3 regions of the Streptomyces sp. NPDC058001 genome follow, and region 3 is predicted to be linked to each of the others. Evidence: riboswitches for the same ligand, from Rfam matches in the RefSeq annotation. Region 3 holds a riboswitch; each other region holds the start of a gene.
What was found. A riboswitch is a leader RNA that binds a small molecule or an ion and turns the genes downstream of it on or off. The one in region 3 is predicted to bind cyclic di-AMP.
Positions count from the first base shown of each region.

Region 1: it holds a riboswitch for cyclic di-AMP, as region 3 does, so the genes downstream of both, ACFVT5_RS32880 (peptidoglycan DD-metalloendopeptidase family protein) here and ACFVT5_RS19835 (M23 family metallopeptidase) in region 3, are expected to answer to the same signal.
Region 2: it holds a riboswitch for cyclic di-AMP, as region 3 does, so the genes downstream of both, ACFVT5_RS40350 (M23 family metallopeptidase) here and ACFVT5_RS19835 (M23 family metallopeptidase) in region 3, are expected to answer to the same signal.

Region 1 covers NZ_JBHVQT010000014.1:268,385-273,317, forward strand. Annotated here, with positions in the region: gene ACFVT5_RS32870 (STM4011 family radical SAM protein) at 1-410, shown strand, start outside; gene ACFVT5_RS32875 (SGNH/GDSL hydrolase family protein) at 360-1,151, opposite strand; gene ACFVT5_RS32880 (peptidoglycan DD-metalloendopeptidase family protein) at 1,332-2,279, opposite strand; cyclic di-AMP (ydaO/yuaA leader) riboswitch at 2,284-2,472, opposite strand; gene ACFVT5_RS32885 (alpha-galactosidase) at 2,776-4,896, opposite strand.
Region 2 covers NZ_JBHVQT010000022.1:111,401-116,333, reverse strand. Annotated here, with positions in the region: gene ACFVT5_RS40355 (PrsW family glutamic-type intramembrane protease) at 1-1,338, shown strand, start outside; gene ACFVT5_RS40350 (M23 family metallopeptidase) at 1,365-2,432, opposite strand; cyclic di-AMP (ydaO/yuaA leader) riboswitch at 2,444-2,588, opposite strand; gene ACFVT5_RS40345 (PP2C family protein-serine/threonine phosphatase) at 2,848-4,059, opposite strand; tRNA gene ACFVT5_RS40340 (tRNA-Met) at 4,305-4,378, opposite strand; gene ACFVT5_RS40335 (PRC-barrel domain-containing protein) at 4,445-4,801, opposite strand; gene ACFVT5_RS40330 (MFS transporter) at 4,836-4,933, opposite strand, start outside.
Region 3 covers NZ_JBHVQT010000007.1:395,818-400,750, forward strand. Annotated here, with positions in the region: gene ACFVT5_RS19820 (GNAT family N-acetyltransferase) at 1-315, opposite strand, end outside; gene ACFVT5_RS19825 (HPr family phosphocarrier protein) at 533-814, shown strand; gene ACFVT5_RS19830 (GntR family transcriptional regulator) at 1,035-1,730, opposite strand; gene ACFVT5_RS19835 (M23 family metallopeptidase) at 2,013-2,819, opposite strand; cyclic di-AMP (ydaO/yuaA leader) riboswitch at 2,833-3,003, opposite strand; gene ACFVT5_RS19840 (M16 family metallopeptidase) at 3,228-4,595, opposite strand; gene ACFVT5_RS19845 (M16 family metallopeptidase) at 4,619-4,933, opposite strand, start outside.

The DNA.
Region 1 (4,933 bases), on a different contig from region 3:
ACGCGGCCGAAGGCCACACGTACACCGACGCGGAGGCCGAGCGGTGGACGACGCTCGACCCGCTGTTCCCGTACAGCCGCCACCCGCACCGCAGCGCGGGCCTGCCGTGTCGTACCGGCTCGTCGGTGATCTCCGTGGACGGCGAGGGCACCGTGCGGCGCTGCCACTTCGTCCCGGCCGAACTGGGGAACCTGTACGACGGTTCGTACCGCGCGGCGCTCGGCCCGCGCCCCTGTCCCCGTACGGCGTGCGACTGCCACATCGGGTACGTCCATCTGGAGACCCTGCCGCTGTACGACGTGTTCGCCGGGGGCGTCCTGGAACGCGTACCGGCGAACACGGTCGTGCCGCCGGGCGGTTCAGAGGGGCAGCAGGTCCGGACGCTTGGCCTCCATGTGGTCACCCGATGACTCGCCTCGCAGCCGCCGCCCGATCCACGGCACCAGATACTCACGGGCCCAGTGGATGTCGTCGCGCCGTACTTCGAGGGTGCCGCGCGGCGGTAGCGGCGGCCACGGCTGGTCGGGGTCGGCGGGCACGTCGACGCCGAGGACCTGTCCGGCGCGCAGCGCGACCCGGGTGTGCCCCTCGGGCGAGAGATGCAGCCGGTCGTCGTCCCAGGCCCGCCGGTCCTGCACGGTCCGCAGCGACCAGAGGTCGAGCACCGGACAGCCGTAGCGGTCGGCGACCGCGCGGACATGTCCGTTGTACGTGGCGATCTTCCCGCGCAAATGCTTGAGCAGGGGCACACCGCGGGTGTCGAAGCCGGTGGTCACCACGACGGTGCCGACGGCGTTCGCGAGGTCGGCGACGGCGCTTTCGAACCGCTCGGCGACCTCGTCGGGGTCGGTGCCCGGCCGGATGATGTCGTTGCCGCCCGCGGCGAAGGTCACGAGGTCGGGCGCCAGCTTCTTGGCGCGCGGTACCTGGTCCGCGACGATCTGGTCGAGGAGCTTTCCGCGGACGGCGAGATTGGCGTACCGGAAGGTGTGTTCGGGGAGTCGGTCGTCGAGAAGGACGGCGAGCCGGTCGGCCCACCCCACGAAGCCTCCGTCGGGCCCGGGGTCCCCGACCCCCTCGGTGAAGCTGTCGCCGACCGCTGCGTAGGACCTGATCGCGTCTCTGATGAAGGTTGTCGACTCTGCTGCCACAACGCCCCATCTTTCACCGGCGCGAGTGAGCTACGCCACCGTAATAAAGCCATCCCAGGGGTTGACGAAGCGTGAGAAAGACCACCGGTCAAGATTCGGCCAACCCGGAATACGCGGAAGGGTCGCATCCGCCGATGCGACCCTTCCGTGAATCCGACCGATCGAGTGGATCGAGTTCGGTCAGACGCTGACTCCGTGCGCCCGCAGATACGCCAGCGGGTCCACGTCGGATCCGTAGTCGGGCGAGGTGCGGATCTCGAAGTGCAGGTGCGGTCCGGTGACATTGCCGGTCGCGCCCGAGAGTCCGAGCTGCTGGCCGCCGGTCACGGTCTGCCCGGCCGAGACGGACAGCTGGGAGAGGTGGGCGTACTGCGAGTACTGGCCGTCGCTGTGCTGGACGACGACCTGGTTGCCGTACGCGCCGCCCCAGCCCGCCGAGACGACGGTGCCCGGACCGACGGACTTGATGGTGGTGCCGGTCGGGACGACGAAGTCGACACCGGTGTGGTAGCCGCTGGACCACATGCTGCCGGACTGGTGGTACGGCGTACCGACGGCGCCGCCGTCGACGGGCAGCGTGTACCCCGAGGCATTGCTGTCGGCGGCGTTGGTGGTCGCGCCCTGGTCGGCCGGGGCCGCGGTGTCGGCGGACGACGAGGAAGGCGCCGGCTCGGTGGACGGCGCCGCGGTGTCGTCCGACGAGGAGGACGAGGACGACGGGTCGGCCGGAGCGTCCGCGGCCTTGCCACCGATGGTCAGCTTCAGACCGGGGTGAATCAGGCTCGGGTTGTCGCCCACGGCCTCCCGGTTGTCCTCGTAGAGCTTGTGCCAGCCGCCGCTGACGCTCTGCTCCTGCGCGATCTTCGAGAGATAGTCGCCGGACTTCACGGCGTACGTCCTGACCGTGGCCGTCTTGGCGGACTTCGCCGCTTCGGCCTTCTTGACGGCGGCCTGGTCGAGGGCGACGGACTTCTCGGCGGCCACGGGTGCGGCCTGCCCGGGAGCCGCGTGGGCGCCGGTGGCGCCGATCAACGGCAGTGCGAGCGCGGCGCCACCGGTGCCGGCGACGGCGATTCCACGGGTGAGGCGCTGGGCCTTGGGACGACGGTGCTTACCCTTCGCGGGCATGACGAATTCCTCTCCGGCGCCTACGAGGTGAGCTGTCGGGTTCGGGCTGGAGATGCCCGGTCGCGCTTTCACGCGACTTCACCCCGAGCCGCTCCGGTCTCCCGATAGGGGTTCCGGATTCGGCGTACTACCTGTGGATCCCCCGCTCCTGCCAATTTCGGGTGGGTGTCCGGATTCCGGGCGGCGGCAGGATTAGGCGTCCGTCCGGATGGAGCTGGACGCTAAGCGAGCAGGAATGCCGCAGACAAGCAGAGAATTCGCAAACGCATTCCGCTTCTTGATCCTTGGTGAATTTCCCGGTCACCCTGCGTCGATGAAGGACCTTCCGGAGTACCGCAATTCCCTTGGAGCGCACGGAACATGGCCCGAGCATGATCGCCACCCACCGTCACGGATATGATCCTGCTCACTGACGCCGCCGCCATAGCGCCTTATTCCGGTTATTTCAGGGCTAGTTGGACCAGTGGCCCAGAATCCCATCAAACGCGCAATTCGGTCAGATGCGGCGTAGCCGGATGACTGTCGCGTCCAGATCGCCGCGTAGTCCGGTGCGCAGCCCGTGGTGCAGCAGGACCGCGCCTCGGTGCACGGTCCCGGTCTCCCGGCACTCGTAGGAGGCCAAGGCGTCCAGGCCGCTCAGTCGCACCGGGGCCGTCGCTTCCCCGTACTGCTGGGCCGGCAGCCAGGCGAGCACGACGACATCGTCACCGAGCACGTACTGGATCGCGCTCGGCCCGCCGGTCACCCCCTCCGGGGCCCGCAGCCGGTAGAGGTCTCCGCGCTGGACCACCGGCCTGATCTCCTTGTAGAGATCCACCCAGGTCCGCGCCTCGGCCAGTTCCTCACCGCTCCACTCCGTGAGGTCACCGCCGAGGCCGAGCACTCCGGCCATGGCGCTGACGAACCGGAAGCGGAGCGAGCTGACCCGGTCGTTGAGCTGCGTGTTCGGGCTGTCCGTGACCCAGGCCGCCATCACCCGTGCCGGATGCAGCTGGCTGAAGCCGTGCTGGATCGCGAGCCGGTCCAACGGGTCGGTGTTGTCCGAGGTCCACACCTGGTCGGTGCGCGCCATGATCCCCAGGTCGACCCGTGCGCCGCCGCCGGAGCAGGACTCGAAGGCGACACCGGGATGGGCATCGCGCAGCCGGTCCAACAGGGCGTACAGGGCGCGTACATGGGCGTTCCAGAGCTTCTGCGGGTAGGGCTCGCCCGGCCAGCCCGCGTCGGTGAAACAGCGGTTGAAGTCCCATTTCACATAGTCGATCGGGGCACTGTTCAGCAGCGCGTCGAGCCGCTCCCAGAGATACGCCTGGACGTCCTCACGGGCGAGATTGAGGATGAGCTGATTGCGGAATTCCGTCCTGGTACGTCCCGGAAAGTGCTGCACCCAGTCGGGGTGCGCCCGGTACAGCTCCGAGTCGGGGTTCACCATCTCGGGCTCGACCCAGATCCCGAACCGCATGCCCAGCGTGTGCACGTCGTCGGCGAGCGGCTTCAGCCCGGACGGGAAGCGGTCGGGGTTGGGGGTCCAGTCGCCGAGCCCGGCCCGGTCGCTGGTGCGGGACCCGAACCAGCCGTCGTCGACCACGAACAGCTCCACGCCCACCTCGGCGGCCCGCCGGGCGAGGGCGCGCTGCTGCTCCTCGGAGATACCGAAGCCGGTGGCCTCCCAGGAGTTGTAGAGCACCGGACGGTCCCGGTCCGCTTCCGGCACGACGTACGCGCGCTGGTAGGCGTGCCAGGCGCGGCTCGCGCCGCCGAATCCGCCGCCGCTCCACAGCCCGGCGAAGACAGGTGTGGTGAGCGTGGCGCCGGGCGCGAGCAGGTCCTGTCCCGCGTCGTCGTGTCCGGTGCCGCCGGTGATCTGGACGGCGCCGTCGGGCAACTCGTGCACGGCGATCCGCCAGGACCCGGACCAGGCGAGTGCGCAGCCGTAGACCTCGCCCCGCTCCTCGGTCGCCTCGCCGTCGGCGTCGAGCGCGACCCAGGGCAGATGCTGATGCCCGGTGTGCCCGCGCCGACTGCCGATGACCCGCTCCCCGTACGTCAGCTCGGAGCGCGTAAGCCGGGACTCGGCGGCCCACCGCCCGTGCAACTGCGAGAGCCGCCAGCGGTCGCGCCGGGGCAGGGTCCAGGTCGCGGAGTCGGCGCGCAGCACCTCCAGGGCGGGCGCGTCGGCGGGGCCTTCGTGGGCCAGGACGGCGGAACGCTCGACCACGTCGCCGCGCATGCCGTACCGGAGCGTGAGCAGCAGCCCGACCACCTCGTCACGGAACCGCACCTCCAGCAGGTCGCCTTCGACGGACGCGTCCCGGTAGCGCCATTCGGTGCCGCGGATCTGGTCGGTGCCGTGGGGCTGCTCGGTACGGAGGGACAGGGCGGGGCGTACGAAGCGGGGGCCGCCCTCGACGGGGTACTCCTCGCGCCCGTCGAGCGGGGCCTCGAAGGGGCGCGGGGCGGGCGGCGGTTCGGCGGCCAGGGACTCGGCGTCGGCGAGGGTGATCCGGGGGCCCCAGTGCAGATGCAGCAGGGCGTCGTCGTCCGCGACGCGGAGCGCGTAACTGCTCGTGGGCCCCGAAAGGAGCCAGGTCCGCCCGTCAGCACCGATCTCGATCATCAAACCCCCACAGATCCGAACAGGCACGCTCAGGTAC
Region 2 (4,933 bases), on a different contig from region 3:
GGGACGGGCCGCCCGCACTGGTGGCAGCGCCGGTTGGTACGCGTCATCGCCCTCGTCACGCTGCTCGCCCTGTCCGGTCTCGTCATCCTGGCGCTGGTGCGGCAGCAGACCGGCACCGAGGGGTTCCTGGTCGGGCTCGGGCTGGCCGTGCTGCCCGTGCCGCTGCTGATCGCGGCGTTCCGCTGGCTGGACCGCGTCGAGCCGGGGCCCTGGCGGAATCTGATCTTCTCGTTCGCCTGGGGCGCCTGTGCCGCAGCGCTGATCGCGATCGTCGCGAACAGTTTCGCCACCCGCTGGATCGCCACCGCGACCGCCGACCCGACCGGCGCGGACACCCTCGGCGCCACGGTCATAGCGCCGATCGTCGAGGAGTCCGCGAAGGCAGCCGCGATCCTGTTGATCTTCCTGTTCCGCCGACGCGACTTCACCGGCATCGTCGACGGTGTGGTGATCGCCGGGATCACCGCCACCGGCTTCGCGTTCACCGAGAACATCCTCTACCTCGGCACCGCCTTCGGCACCGACCAGCTCAGCGGCGACCGCGGCCTCGCGTCGGTCACGGTGGCGACCTTCTTCGTACGGGTGGTGATGTCGCCGTTCGCGCACCCCCTCTTCACCGTGCTGACCGGCATCGGCTTCGGCATCGCGGCCCTCTCGGCGGACCGTCAACGGATGCGCCGGGTCCTGCTTCCGATCACCGGGCTGCTGCTCGCGATGGGCACGCACGCGCTGTGGAACGGCTCCTCGACCCTCGGCGACTTCGGCTTCCTCGCGGTCTACGGGGTGTTCATGGTGCCCGCGTTCGGGCTGCTGACCTGGCTGGTGATCTGGACCCGCCAGCGGGAACTGCGCACGGTCCGCGCCGAACTGCCCGCGTACGCGGCGGCGGGCTGGCTGACCCCGGCGGAGCCCTTCGCGCTCGGCTCGATGCGCGCCCGCCGCCTCGCCCGCGCGTACGCGACCCGCACCCAGGGCAAGGCAGCGGCGCGCGCGGTCGCGGAGTACGAGGCGTACGCGACCTCGCTGGCGTTCCTGCGGCACCGGGCCCTGCGCGGGCGCGCGGGTGCCGACTTCGCCGTACGGGAACGGGAACTCCTGGGCGCCCTCTGGTCACGGCGGGACGCGGCGCGGCCGGCGCTGACCCACGCGGCGCAGACCACGGCACCGCGCGTACCGCTGTGGGCCCTACCGCAGCAGTGGCAGGGTCCACAGAGGTACGGGCCTCACCCACCGCCGCACGAGCCGTACGGGCAGGCCGCGCAGCCGTACGCGACCCCGCAGCCACACCCGTACGGGAACCCGCACCCGTACCCCGGCTACAACCCGTACCAAACCTAGGCCGCCGGGGCCGTCATCAGGGACCGTCAGGGGTTGAGGCCCTTGCTCCGCAGCCACGCCATCGGGTCGATCCCGGTGCTGCTGCCGCCCGGGTGGACCTCCAGGTGGAGATGCGCCCCGGTGACATTGCCGGTGGCGCCCACCCGGCCGATGACCTCGCCCGTGGTGACCTTCTGGCCGACGCTGACGCTGATGGACGACTGGTGGCAGAACCACACCTCGGTGCCGTCGTCGAGCGTGAGGATCGTGCGGTAGCCGTACGAGCCGGACCAGCCCGCCTCCGTGACGGTCCCGCCGTGCACCGCCTTGATCGGGGTGCCGGTGGGGGCCGCGAAGTCGAGTCCGGTGTGCTGGCCGGACGACCAGAGCGAACCGGATTCGCCGAAGGTCGAGGTGATCGTGTACGCGGAGGTGGGGAGGGCGAAGGTCTTCGCGAGCTTGGCCAGGCGCTCCTTCTCCGCCTTGGCCTTGGCCTCGGCCTCCGCCTTCTTCTTCGCGGCGGCGGCCTCGGCCTTCGCCTTGTCCTGCTCGGCGGCAGCGTCCGCGGCTGCCTTCTTGGCGGCGGCCTCCTCGGCGGCGACCCGCTCGGCGGTGTCGGCTTGGTCCTGCTGCTGCTCGGCCTGCTCCATGATCCGTGCGCGCAGTGCCTCGCCCGCGTCGGTGGTGCCCTGCTGGGCTTCGGTCGTGGTGATGCCCGCGCCGGTGAGGGGCGCCGCCACGGTCTGCGCCGGGGCGGAGTCGTCCGCGATGAGAGCGCCCACGCCCGGCAGGGACTTGGCGTCCGGGAGCGAGTCGGTGACCGCCGACAGGTCCGGCATGGCGATATGGACGGGCGGCTTGCCGCCCTGCGCGGTGGCGATGCCGCCCGCGCCGACGGCGGCGATCACGCCGACGCCGAGCACCGTGGAGCTGCGCGCGAGTCCGCCGCGCTGCTTGGCGACGCGGTGCCTGCCGCGTACGGGTCGTATGGACTCCTCAGTGGGATTCCATTGCCCCCGCTCCTCCTCCGCGACGGGCGGGCCGAACGCGGTGCCGAAAGGGTCGAAGACCTTCGGGAGAGGTGAGGTTTCGGGGGCAGGCGGGTTGGACGCCACTGAGGCGCACTCCTTTCCTTCCTTCTCGCCTACCGGGTTAGCTGACGGGTTCGGAGCAGGAAGGTCTCCTACCGGCGTCCTTCGCGAGAAAGGACGCCCGATTCACCCCAAGTAGTGGTTCCCCGGTTCCCTTGCGGGATTCGGCGCGTGCGCACGGAGCCGCCTCTTGTGACGGCTGGGACGACCGCGCTGCGTTATCGAACGTTAATAGACGGCGGGGCCGGATTCCAAGCGGTTCCTGTTGATCGTTAAGGGCCTTGGCCTGGACTTAACGGGACACGGCGGGCCGGAACCGGGCGAGTTGACGGCACATCGAGAGGTTTCCTGACGTCACCGTCAGCTGATAGTTCGTCACTTGTTATGCGGAGGGCTGCCGTTCGATCACCCTTGGTGATATGGAGCCCGTCAGGGTCCGTCAGGGTCTCCGCAGGGCGATGAGGGCCATGTCGTCCGTGCTGCCGCCGCCCGTGTGTTCCCGTACCTCGCGGGCGACGGTGGTCAGCAGGGAGCCGGGCCCCGGGAAGGTGCGGCCCCGCAGCCGCTCGGCGGGATCGTAGAAGATCCCTTCCCCGTCGCGCGCCTCGGACAGTCCGTCGGTGTAGATGAGCAGCGTCGCGCCGTACGGGAAGTGCGCCTCGTCGGCCCGGTCGGGCCAGCTACCGAGGTCGGTCATGCCGAGGGGCAGCGCGGGCTGGGCCGGCGAGAGCACGCGCAGCCCTCCGTCGGCGTGCAGCAGCAGGGGCTCGGGGTGGCCCCGGTTGACGATCCGCACGATGTCCTCGCCGTGCGGGATCTCCGCGAGCAGGACCGTGGTGAAGCCCTCGAAGTCGTCGATACCGCGCCGCCGGGTCCCCTCGCGCTCCAGGGCGCGTTCCAGGCGCTGCGCCACGGCCTCCAGGCTGCCCTCCTGTTCGGCGGCCTCGCGGAACGCGCCGATGACCACGGCGACGGCCGCGACCGCGCCCATCCCCTTGCCCCGTACGTCGCCGACTATCACGCGGACCCCGTGCGGGGTGTCCTGGACCGCGTACAGGTCTCCCCCGATGAAGGCGTCGGCCTGCGCCGCCTCGTACCGCGCGGCGACGTCGAATCCGCCGATCCGCTCGGCCGGTACGGGCAGCACGGCGCGCTGTGCGGCCTCGGCGATCTCGCGGGCGCTGGCGAGCTGGGCGTCGCTGCGGCGTACGAGGGTGTTGATGAGGAGGGCGAGCACGGCGACGGTGACGATCGTGACGATCTCCGTGAAGCCCTCGACATGGGTCACATTGCCGCGGAACGAGCGGAGGCCCAGCACGGCGAGGGAGGCGAGGGTGCCGGCGATGACGGTGGCGCCGAGGCCGTAGAAGGGGGCGGCGGCGAGGGGGGCCGCGGCGAACAGCGGGGCGGCCGTGAACTGCGGCGGGGTCAGCGCGTCGAACAGCAGTCCGCCGGCGATGAGGAGCCAGGGCAGGGAGCGTACGAAGCCGCGGGCGGGCGTCGCGCGGCGGTGTCGGGCGGGGCCCCGCTGCTCCTTGGCGGGGTCGGCCGGGGGGTCGAAGGTGCCGGGGACGAAGTCGCCGGACGGCCGGGGCGGCACGGGGGGAGCCTCGGGGCGGGCGCGGGGGACGGATTCCGTACCGCGCTCCATGCCGCGCTCCGTGCCGGGCTCGGGTTCGGCGGGGTCACGGCCTCCCTGCTCACCGTTGTGTCCGCCTGGCTGCGCCACCGGTCATCTCCCGCCGCCTCCGCCGTACCGCTGTCACGCCCGTCATCGCACCCCACCAGATTTCCCGTAGCCGGGGCGGGGGGCGAGCCGGTACGGGCCGACCGGGTGAGGGGGCCGGACAACGCCGAAGGCCCGGAAGCTGACGCCTCCGGGCCTTCGACCTTGAGTAGCGGGGACAGGATTTGAACCTGCGACCTCTGGGTTATGAGCCCAGCGAGCTACCGAGCTGCTCCACCCCGCGTCGGTAAACACAACTATACGCCATGCGAGCGACCACCCACGCCACCCACGGTCAGGGGCGGCCGGGTCAGCGGCGGGCGAGTTGCCGTTCGCCTGCCGCGCCAGGGGTGTAGGGCATGCCGTAGTGCTGGAAGATCGGTTGCTCCTGGTCGGCGGGGAGGACGTCGTCGGTGCCCATGGAGGGGCTGTCCTTCACCAGGGACCGGTCGTAGTTGACCTTGACGTAGCCGGGTCCGACGGTCGCCGCGTTCAGCGGTACGAAGACCAGGCGGTAGCGGGTCGGAAGCCCGGTACGGACGGTGGCCATGGCCGGTTCGTCGGTACGGGTGTCCACGTACACCCCTTCGAGGGTGCCGATCTTGTGTCCGTCGCGGTCGTCGACGGCGTAACCGCGCCACTCTCGGATGTCGCTCACCTCGATCATCGCGGATCCCTTCGCGAGGCCCCTACCGGTTTTCTCAGTGTGCCTCCGCCCGCCCCGCCGAGCTACCGGACATCCACCGCGTCCGCCGCTCGGTCAGCCAGTACAGGAAGGCGAGGACCGGCAGGGCGGCGC
Region 3 (4,933 bases):
GGCGGAGAGGCCGTTCGCGTCGATGCGGTCGTAGCGTACGGTGGCGATGAACTCGCCGCCCACCGTGGCCGCGAGTCCCACCCGGTCCACGAAGTCGTGGTGGGTGAAGCGATGAACGTCCTTGTCCGACAGGCGTGGGTACGGTGCGAAGAAGCGGTAGTACTTCGACTCGTCCGAGACCTGCTCGTAGAAACTGACCAGCCGGTCGGCGTCATCAACGGTGATGGGCCTGATCCGCGCGGTGCCGCCGTCACGCAGCACCACGTCCGCCTCCCAGTGCGAGGGGTACGTATGCCGGTCGTCCGGGTTCCGCATGGGGCCAGCGTACGGGTCGCGGCACCGGAAGGTGCGGGGCAGGCTGAGGGGATCGCGAGGGCTGCCGTTCGGTGCGGTCGGCGGCCGGGTGCGGTCCCGGTGGCATCCTGGTGCGGTCCCGGTGGCGTCCGGGTTCTGCCCGGGTCGGAACGGGTCACGTCCGGCGGTATGGGACACTGGTCTAGACAACCATGAGACATCTGAAGGGCAGCATCACATGGCTGAGCGCCGCGTCAACGTCGGCTGGGCGGAGGGCCTTCACGCCCGCCCCGCCTCTATCTTCGTCCGCGCGGCCACGGCCGCCGGCGTCCCCATGACGATCGCCAAGACCGGCGGCGACCCGGTCAACGCCGGCTCCATGCTCGCGGTCCTGGGTCTGGGTGCCCAGGGCGGCGAGGAGATCGTCCTGTCCTCCGAAGCCGATGGCGCGGACGCCGCGCTCGACCGGCTCGCGAAGCTGGTCTCCGAGGGTCTTGAGGAGCTTCCCGAGACCGTCTGAGGTCCCGTGATTCGGGTGGGTGTGCGTCAATTCGGGTGGTGGTGTGCGTCGCTTCGGCGGACACCACCACTTTTCTTTGCCGCCACGTAAGCGCGCGACCCCCAACTTCGGGGCCGCGAAATATCGTGCACCCGCGAAATACGGGATACGGGAATATGGAAATAAGGGCAGCACAAAGCCGCCTCCTCGAATTTCCCTCTCTTTGTATACGGCCCCTTTGTTACTGGCAGGCGCTTGCCGTGTTTACGGCATGTTGCGAGGTCCTCACGCGGTCGCCGAGTGCGGTACGTCCCGGGAATCGCCACCGGTGTGACGGGACCGAGCGCTCCGTGTGCACGGTCATCAGTGCCCGCGCCCGCTCGCCGTCGCCCCGGGCCACCGCATCGACGATCGCGCCGTGCTCCGACCACGCGTCGGCGGGGTGCGCCGAGGGCTCGACGGTGTACATCCAGGCGATCTTGTGCCTGAGCTGGGTGAGCAGCGCGGTGAGGCCCTGGCTGCCGGACGCCTGGGCCAGCGTCTCGTGGAACCAGCCGCTGAGCGAGCGCAGATCCTCGCTGGTCCCGCTCCTGGCCCGCTCCTGACCGAGCCTCACCAGGCCGCGCAACACCTTGAGATGGGCCTCCGTGCGGCGCTGTGCCGCACGCGCCGCGCCGAGCGGTTCGAGGAGCACCCGGATGTCCAGGAGGTCGGCCGCCTCCTGCTCGGTGGGCTCCGCGACACAGGCGCCCGCGTGCCGCCGGGTGACGACGAAACCCTCGGCCTCCAGGGTCCGCAGCGCCTCGCGTACGGGGACCCGCGAGACTCCGTAGCGGCGCGCGAGCACTTCTTCGGTGAGCCGGCTGCCCCGCGCGTGCGCGCCGCTGACGATGTCGTCCCGGATGGCCGTGCATACCGAGTGCGCGGGAATGCGCATGACCGGACCTCCGCCTTAATCCCCGCGAAACGCGGTCGATCGACACCTGTTCTGCGACTCTATTGCAGGGTGCCTGAATTTCCGACGGTGGACCGGATCCCGGGGATATTTTTTGGACAAGCGGGGGTGCGGAACGCCGAAAGCCCCGGCATGGGCCGGGGCTTTCGGGACGTTCTGTGGCGGTCACCGGTCAGGTCTGCGCCGGGGGGCTCGCGTCAGATCCGCGCCGGAGACTTCGCAGGTTCGCTCAGGGGCTTCGGAGGCGGGCTCCAGAAGCCGGCTTCAGAGGCTGACGCCGTGTGCCCGGAGGTACGCGACCGGGTCGAGGTCGGAGCCGTACTCCGGGCTCGTACGGGCTTCGAAGTGCAGGTGCGGTCCGGTGACGTTGCCGGTGGCGCCCGAGAGGGCTATCTGTTGGCCCGGTGTCACGGTCTGCCCGACGGAGACGCCGACGGACGACAGGTGGCCGTACTGGGTGTACGTGCCGTCGTGCATCCGGATGACGATGTTGTTGCCGTAGGCGCCGCCCCAGCCCGCTTCGACGACCGTGCCGGAGCCGACCGCGCGTACGGGGGTGCCGGAGGCGGCGTGGAAGTCGACGCCGGTGTGGCTGCCGGACGACCAGACGGAGCCGCCCGACTGGTAGCCGGTCGACACGTACGAACCGGCGATCGGGGTCACATAGGCGGTCAGTCGCTTGCGCTCGGCCTCACGCGCGGCGCGCTGCTTGGCCTCGCGTTCCTTCTTGGCCTTCGCCTCGGCCTTGCGCTTCTCCTCGGCGGCTGTCTTCTTCGCCTCGGCCTCCGCCTGACGCTTGGCGGCGGCCTCGTCGGCCGCCTGACGCTGGGCCGCGGCCTGCTCGTCGATCTTCTCGGCGAGCGAGGTGCCGATGGCGACGGCCTGGGTGAGGCCGGTGTCAGCGGGAAGGGAGTCGTCGGCGGCGAGTGCGGGGGCGGCGAGGCTCCCGATGACGCCGGTGGTGGTGAGGGCGGCGACGCCGGCCACGCTCACGGTGGTGCGGGTGAGACGGCTGGGACGGCGGTGCTTCCCGGTGGCACGGCGAGTGCCGGTGGCGCGAGTGAACGCCATGAAGTGGCTGATCCTTTCCTTCCTTCTCGCCTACCGGGTTAGCTGACGGGTTCGGAGCAGGAAGGTCTCCTACGGGCCCCCTGCGCGCGTGCGCGCGCCGGGCGTCCGATTCACCCCGGGGGACATGGTGTGGGTCCCCGGCTCCCCTGGCTCGCGCCGTACGGGGACTCGGCGATGACTGTCCGGTGCCACGGCCGTGGCGTACTGCCCGACGAACAGCCGGACCGACGCTAAAGGGGACATCTGCCAATCAACAAACGGATCACCGCTTTTGTAGCGCATGCCACAGGTCAGACACCAACGTCCTTGCCATTTCGGACATATGAGGACCCCGAGGACCCCGAGGACCCCGGTGGCTCGGGAGTCGCCTCGGGAGTCATCAGGGTCCTCACGCGCGCGGTACGCCGATCAGCCGTGGACGACGGTGACTTCGCCGATACCGAGGGCCTTGACGGGCTCCTCGATCTCGGACGCGTCCCCCACCAGCACGGTCACGAGCCGGTCCACCGGGAACGCGTTGACGACGGCCGCCGTCGCTTCCACGGTGCCCGTCGCGGCGAGCCGGTGGTACAACTCCGCCTGGAAGTCGTCCGGGAGGTGCTGCTCGACCTGGTCGGCCAGCGTGCCCGCGACGGACGCCGCCATCTCGTACTTGAGCGGCGCGACGCCCACCAGGTTCTGCACGGCGACATCCCGCTCCGCGTCCGTGAGCCCCTCGTCGGCGAGGGTGCGCAGCACCTTCCACAGGTCGTCGAGCGCGGGGCCGGTGGACGGCGTGTCCACGGAGCCGGAGATGGCGAGCATCGCCGCGCCCGTGCCGTCCGCCGCGGAACGCAGCACCTGGCTGAACGCGCGCACGCCGTAGGTGTAGCCCTTCTCCTCGCGCAGGACGCGGTCCAGGCGCGAGGTGAGGGTGCCGCCCAGGCAGTACGTACCGAGGACCTGCGCGGGCCATACGCGGTCGTGCCGGTCCGCGCCGACGCGCCCGATGAGGAGCTGCGTCTGCACGGCGCCGGGCCGGTCCACGATGATCACACGGCCGGTGTCGTCGGCGGTCACCGGCGGCATGGGACGCGGCTGCGCGGTGCCGCCCGTCCAGGCGCCGAGGGTGTCCGCGAGAACCGCGTCCACATCGGTGCCCGCGAGGTCGCCCACGACCACCGCGGTGGCTGTCGCGGGGCGTACGTGCTTCTCGTAGAAGGCGCGGACGGCGGCCGAGTCGATCGCGGCGACGGTCTCCTCGGTGCCCTGGCGCGGACGCGACATGCGCAAGGCCGCCGGGAACAGTTCCTTGGAGAGTTCCTTCGCGGCCCGCCGGGCCGGGTTGGCGGTCTCGTGCGGGATCTCGTCCAGGCGGTTGCGGACGAGCCGCTCGACCTCGCTGTCGGCGAACGCGGGCGCGCGCAGGGCGTCCGCGAGCAGCCCGAGTGCCTTCGGCAGTCGGGAGACGGGGACTTCGAGGGACAGGCGTACGCCCGGGTGGTCGGCGTGCGCGTCGAGCGTCGCGCCGCAGCGCTCCAGCTCGGCGGCGAAGTCCTCGGCCGAGTGCTTGTCGGTGCCCTCGGAGAAGGCCCGCGCCATGATCGTACCGACGCCGTCGAGCCCGCTCGGCTCGGCGTCCAGCGGGCTGTCGAGCAGCACCTCGACGGCGATGACCTGCTGGCCGGGGCGGTCGCAGCGCAGGACCGTCAGGCCGTTGCCGAGGGTCCCGCGCGTGGGGGCCGGGAAGGCCCACGGCTTGGCCTCGCCGGCCTGCGGCTGGGGGTGGAATTCCATGGTCACGGTGGGCTGGGCCTCGGTCACTTGGCCGCCTCCTCTGCGGTCTGGTCGGTGTCGCCGGCGTTCTGGCCAGTCGCCTCTGTGGCCTCTGTGGCCTCAGCGGCCTCTGTGGCCTCTGTGGCCTCAGCGGCCTCTGTGGCCTCTGTGGCCTCAGCGGCCTCTGTGGCCTCTGTGGACTCGGTGGCCTCTGTGGGCTCGTAGACCAGCACCGCGCGGTTGTCGGGGCGCAGACGGGCCTTCGCGACCGCCTGGACCTCGTCCACGGTGATGTCCAGGACCCGCTCGACGGCCGTCAGGGCGAGCTGCGGGTCGCCGAACAGGACCGCGAACCGGCA